One region of the Listeria aquatica genome, then DNA from elsewhere that is predicted to be linked to it. Evidence: predicted binding sites of a transcription regulator. Region 1 holds the regulator's gene; the other holds the start of a gene.

Region 1 (3,434 bases):
ATAAACAACTTGGTCAATTTATTGATGAACTAAAGGCAAAAGGAATTTGGGATGATTCTGTTGTTGTAATGTACGGTGATCACCATATTATCGACACGACAGCACTTCCTGACAATCAAAAGAAATATATTAATCGTTCCTCAGAACTGAAAGCTCAACCTGCTGATGATTATCGTATTCCATTTTTCCTTCATGCTCCTGGGATTGAAAAAACTGGGAAAATCAATAATATTGGTGGGGAAATTGATGTAATGCCAACGGTTCTAAATCTTCTTGGTATCAAGACGGATAATCAAATTATGTTCGGGGAAGACATTTTAAATTCTAAGACAAACTTTGTTCCTGAGCGTTATACAATGCCTGAAGGTAGCTATTTTGCTAATGATTATATGTACGCGCCAGATGAAAGTTTTGAAACTGGGAAAGCCACCCACTATGATGGCTCTAAAATGCCACTAAACGACTCCATCAAAGAACGCTTTGATGCTAGTCGGAAGTTGTTGCAGTACTCAGACAGCTATGTGGAAAATTTCCCGAAACAAAAAGATGAAGAAAAGCAAGAGGAGAAATAAAAAACGAGACTAACTAGCCAAAAATAAAAGAACAGAAATCGTTCAATGAAGCCATTTGTAGAAATGGTAGATTTAACGATTCTGTTCTTTTTTGTTTTATTCCGAGCTTATTTTCATTTGGTTTTCTTCCAATTTTTCCGCTTAAAAGTAAATTGCTTCATCCACGGTAAGCCCTTCTTAAGCGCGATATAACCAATTATCGCAATAACAAGTGCTCCTAAAATATCTACAATGATGTCTCCCATCGTATCAGCAAGTGCTGCCCGTCCAACATAAGGCGTGCCTCCTGATGATTCAAAGCGTTGCATGTTAAGTCCAAGTAACCCATCAAACGTGTATTCATAGACTTCCCAAAATGCGCCAAGTGTGACTGCGAAACAAAAAGAAAAAACAGCTACAAAGCCTGGCTTCATTTTCAATACAACATTTTCATTGAAGTTCAACAAGCTTACAAAAGAAAAACCTATCGCTCCTAGCATCGCACCACTGAAAATATGCAAAATTTTGTCCCAATAAGGAACAATCGAATAAAACTTTTGAATCGTTCCTAAATAAATGGAACCGTAAAGGAAAATAATAAACAATAAATACACGAGTCCAGGAATTTCAAACTTAAAACTTCTTGCAAGAATTGACGGAAGCGCCAAAATTAAAATCCCTAAAATAATTTCGACCAATAAGAAAATATAGTCACTTTGTAAAGTTACTTTTGGGCCGTGTACGGGTTGCTCAACAGGTGCGGTGAAAATCTCAAATACCGTAAAAACAAGTGACACCGCCATTGACGCAAAAATAAATAGTGCTACCCACTGCGTCCAGTTCAATTTTTTAATCCAGTTCATTCTTTTGTACCTCCCAATCATTTTAACAAGGCTCTCCGCCTTTCTTTACCCAAAAATAGTCAGAAAAAAACCGACATGATTTTCTCATGCCGGCGCAAAAGCTTTCTTTAATTTTTGGAAGGATAATTTTCCAAGAAATAAATGAGCGTTTGCAGTTCCGTCGTCAAATCAATGTGGTGTACGCGAACTTGTTTAGGAACGCTGATTCTCGCTGGGGTAAAGTTTAAAATTCCTTTCACATCAGCTTCTACGAGCTTATCTACCGTTTCCTGAGCTTCATCAGCTGGAACCGTTAAAATGACTACTTCCACTTGATTTTCTTTCAAAATCTCTTCCATATCATTTAAATGATAAATTGGAATTTCTTGTTGAACCGTACCCACTTTGGCAGGATCAACGTCAAAGGCTGCACAAACGCGGATATTGTTGTTTTTCATGAAGTTATAATGAAGCAGAGCCATCCCAAGGTTTCCGACTCCAATGATGGCTACATTAGTTTCTTTATCTTGACTTAATGTTTTACCAAAAAAATCAAGTATGTAAGAAACATTATAGCCATACCCTTTTTTCCCTAACGCTCCGAAGTAAGAGAAATCACGACGAATCGTTGCAGAGTCCACTTTCACAGCTTCGCTTAATTCCGCTGAAGAAACGCGCTCCTTGCCTGATTCGTAAAGATATTTCAAATAACGATGATAAAGCGGTAAACGCTTCGCCGTCGCCTGCGGGATTTTTGTTGTTTCATCCATATTCTTCATTCGTCCTTTCTACCTTAAAATTCACTTTTTTGACTACAAATCTGCAGTTAATTTAGTTTGAAGCTGTTCTTACTTTCACAATGCTTGCTTTACTACTATAAACATTTCACAAGCAATGCACAATCTTTTTGCTCAAAAAAACCAAAAAAAGTACTTAATTGTTTAATTCAACAGACCGTTCTATTTTATTTTACTGTAAAATCACAAATAAAGCTAACTATTTCACATAATTTTTTTATGTGATTGCATGATAAACCGCTTTAAGCTAAACTAATAGAGATGGGAGAGAGAAAAATGATTCTATTACAAGCGCAACAAATTGCAAAATACTTTGGCGCAGAAGTGATTTTAGAAAATATAAAACTCGAAGTGAAAACAAACGACCGGATCGCGCTTGTTGGCCGAAATGGTGCTGGGAAATCGACACTTCTTAAAATTATTGCCGGACAAATCGGCTATGATGCAGGAACCATCTCACATCCAAAAAATGTGCGGATTGGTTACTTGGCACAAAACACTGGACTTGAATCAAGCAAAACCATTTGGAATGAAATGCTTGCTGTCTTTGATGATTTATTGGAGCTTGAAAAAGAGATCCGTATGATGGAAAAACGCCTTGCAGATACTAGTTTATATGAGGACCCTGAGTCTTCAAAACAAGCGCTTGAAACCTATGATAACTTACAGCATCTTTTCAAAGAACGCGGTGGTTATACGTATGAAGCAGAAATTCGTTCCATCTTGAACGGCTTTAAGTTTTATCAAGAAGACTATGATAAACTCGTCTCCTCGCTAAGTGGCGGGCAGAAAACACGACTTGCGCTTGCCAAACTACTTTTATCAAAGGAAGACTTGCTGATTCTTGACGAACCTACCAATCATCTTGATATCGAAACACTCGCTTGGCTAGAAAATTATTTACAAAACTATGCGGGCGCGCTTTTGATTGTTTCACACGATCGCTATTTTCTCGACAAAGTGGTCAATCAAGTTTATGAAATCAGCCGTACGAAAATGCAGCACTACACGGGAAACTACAGTCGCTACTTGGTTCTCAAACAAGAAAAACTAGAACGTGAATGGAAAGAATTTGAAAAGCAACAAACTGAAATTGGAAAACTTGAGGATTTCGTTGCCCGCAATTTGGTTCGCGCTTCAACCACTAAACGAGCGCAGAGCCGCCGAAAGAAGCTTGAAAAAATCGAACGTCTGGACCGGCCTGAGGGAGCGGAAAAAGCGGCTCACTTTGGTTTTCAATTTGA
Region 2 (3,434 bases), on a different contig from region 1:
CATCGTTTTCACCGTAACGTGGGAAGTCGCCTTCTACTTCATAGTCATAAACAAAGCCATCTTCATCACGAATCGTTTTAACTTTCGCGTATTTAATCGCACTTAAGCTATCTACAACATTCGCAAATCCGCAAATTCCAAATCCCATGTTTGCTGTAACTTTTGTTGGTAAGAAAGCCATTTGCATACTTTCATAGTTGTATTTATCAGTCATAAAGTGAATGATGTTCATCGCATCCACATAAGTGTCTGTGAGCCAGTCCATAGAAATATCAAATTTCGAAAGCACTTCATCGTATTCGAGATATTCAGAAGTAATCGGTTCAACTACATCAAAGACGCGTTCTTCTTTGTGAAGGTCATCTCTTCCACCGTTAATTGCTCCAAGTAAGCATTTAAGCACGTTAACACGAGCACCGAAATATTGAAGGTTGTGTGTTTCGCCTTTATCTTTGTCTGCTTCAGGGTTTAGTGGGCTTACACAACAAGAGATACACTGCATATCGCCGTAGCCTTCTTCTTGCATTAATTTGTCATTTTCGTATTGAATGGATGAATGTTTAACACTCATCTTCATACAGTAATTTTTGAATGTTTCAGGAAGACGCGCATCCCAAAGTACAGTCAAGTTTGGCTCTGCAGAGTTGCCAAGATTATCTAGGCAATGCAAGAAACGGAAATCCGTTTTAGTTACACGGTGACGACCATCAGCACCCATACCAGCCATCGAAGTTGTAACGAAAGTTGGGTTAGAAGCATAAAGTTCGTTGTATCCGTTTGTACGTGCAAAACGAACCATACGAAGTTTAAGTGTAAGTTGTTCAATTAATTCTTGTGCATCAAGTTCAGTAATGATACCGCGTTCTAGATCACGTTGAATATAGATATCCAAGAAAATCGGAATACGACCGAACGAGCTTGCAGCACCGTTCGCTTGTTTGATAGAAGCGAGGTACCCCATGTAAGTCCACTGAACAGCTTCATGTGCATTTTCAGCAGGGCGACCAAGTTCAAGTCCGTATTCATTACCAAGTGTGATCAAGTCTTTTAATGCTTTAATTTGCATGTAGACTTCTTCACGCAAACGAATGTTTTCATCAGAAGTTACTGGAATTTGTTTCAAATCGTTTTGTTTTTCAGCAATTAAACGATCAACACCATAAAGAGCTGGTTTTTGATAAAGACCGATGATTCTACCGCGAGAATAAGCATCTGGCAAACCGCTTACAATATGAGAGTGACGAGCGCGTTTAATGTCATTTGTATATGCGCGGAAGATACCGTCGTTTGCAGTTGGACGATTGTTTACAAAAAAGTCATGCGTTGCTTGATCCACTTCATAACCATTTTCAATTAAACATTGTTCAGCTGTACGAAGGCCACCATTTGGCATGAAAGCAAGTTTGAAAGGTTTATCTGTTTGTAAACCAACAACGACTTCCAAATCCTTATCTACATAGCCAGAAGTGTGAGAAGCGACGTTTGATACGATTTTGTTATCCATATCAAGTACGCCGCCTTTGGCATCCATTTCAGCAACTAAATCATTGATCTTGTCGTTTAAAGCAGTAGTGCGAGGTGTACTATCTTCTAAAAAGGTTTCATCCCCATCATAAGGCGTGTAGTTGTCTTGAACAAATTGGCCGACATTGACAGTTTCTTGCCAAGCTGTACCATTAAATCCTTCCCATGCTTTAGTCATAGTGTTTTTCCTCCTAAGTTTCCTAATTTGTTTGTTAAATTTTTAACGTGATAAAATGAACAATAATAGTTTTCACTAAAATCATAACCTATTGTGAAAGCGAAAACAATATGGAAAAACGAAAAAAAATAAAATCTTTTATATAACGAAGAAACAGTTTTCCGGGTGTAGTAATACAGTTCTTTGATTGTTGGGAAGTAGAAATGAAAAAAAGTCAAAATTGAGCTCAAAATAATAGGTTCGTCAAAAAATTGTGAAAAAAAACTATAATTTACGTAACTAAGTAACATTGAGCGGACACATATTTCTCTTAAACTGAAAGGTGTAATGGATGTTTATTAAAAGGAGGAAGAAAGATGAAAACAGCCAGATTAACAGTTGTCGGGGTTCTAAGTGCTGCAGCGCTATTTAGTTTCGTAGGGACAGCAAATGCGGCAGGAACTCCACAAACGGCCGCAACGTATTCTTCAAAAGGAGATGTATCATTCACGCTCGATAATAGTAGCGTACCACCACTTGATCCAAGGAATCCGGTCAAGGATAAACCTATTCAGGATAATCCTGACGATCCAGTGAATCCGGGAACAACAGGTCCCCTAACGATTGACCGTGTTTCGAATATCCATTTTGGTGAACAAAAAATTTCAGCTGAAGATGAGACCTATTATGCAAAACCAACTGAGATTATTTTGAATGACGGAACGAGTGCTAGTGCTCCAAACTATATCCAATTGACGGATAAACGAGGAACAGCTGTAGGATGGAAATTGCAAGTGACACAAGAAGAGCAGTTCAAGACACAGGATCAAAAAGCGCTTGAGGGTGCACAAGTTACTTTCACGAATGGTGTTACAAAGAAAGAAACAAGCAATAAAGCTAGCTCGCCTGCAGCACAAACACCTGTTGTTTTTGATAAGTTTGGGCAAGCAAAAACGATTATGACTGCAACTAAAGGTTCAGGGATGGGTACATGGTTTGAAAATTTTGGAGATAGTTCGAACATGGATAAAAGTATCTCGCTTTTCGTTCCAGGTGTCTCAGCTAAAGATCAAGCAGGATACTCGGCAACCTTTACATGGACACTTCTCGATTCACCAGCTTGATGATTTTTAGAAATTAACCGTTAAATCAAGTGAGCTTTATGAGGGCGCTTGATTTATCGGTTAGTTTTATTTGGAGGCAATTTTCACTTTCTTAGAAAGGAAAGCACAATTTAAAAGGAAGCATGTTTTTTATTTCACAAGCAAAGCTTTTTTTGCTAAAATTAACTTTAGAAAGAGAAAAACAAAAAATTGTCAAAAAATGGACACATTTTGAGAGCAAAATTCGCAGTATTGTCAATTTTTTATGAAACATTTTATGATAAAATAAAGTTAATGTTACATGACACCTGTTAATTGTGGTTTGTATTTGCTTCACCAGGCATCTGTACGACTTGCACATTAACAGAAGTCACTATTATCTCATTAAGGCCAGTTGCTCCCATCAAAGCTTCTGGTCTTTTTTTATGACAAAAAAATAGCGGTGACTTGTCATGTGCGAAATAATGAAAAATGGTAAAAGCTAGAATTTGGGAATGAGAGCCTTTTCTATATGATGACGATGAATAAGAGATTTAAGATGGGTATCTAGCAAACACATGTAAAAATAAATATGGGAAATTCGTTTTTTGAGGAAAGTTGTAAAATTTTTGTCACATATTAGTCGGTATTTTACCTTTTAGGATAAAGAG

Evidence for each region. Region 1 encodes Rex, which represses fermentation and respiration genes when NADH is low (regulators of the CRP and FNR family bind a similar motif). Its sites were predicted from a motif close to TTGTGAAATATTTCACAA; they were not measured.
Region 2: a site for Rex is predicted at 1,734-1,751, ahead of pflB (formate C-acetyltransferase). Genes of this name have one in related genera too.

Annotation. Positions count from the first base shown of each region.
Region 1 is NZ_JAARRM010000004.1:105,632-109,065, reverse strand. It holds gene HB912_RS10255 (LTA synthase family protein) at 1-572, shown strand, start outside; gene HB912_RS10250 (DUF2238 domain-containing protein) at 686-1,405, opposite strand; gene HB912_RS10245 (redox-sensing transcriptional repressor Rex) at 1,522-2,163, opposite strand; gene HB912_RS10240 (ABC-F family ATP-binding cassette domain-containing protein) at 2,467-3,434, shown strand, end outside.
Region 2 is NZ_JAARRM010000002.1:351,282-354,715, reverse strand. It holds gene pflB (formate C-acetyltransferase) at 1-1,702, opposite strand, end outside; gene HB912_RS07595 (WxL domain-containing protein) at 2,059-2,805, shown strand.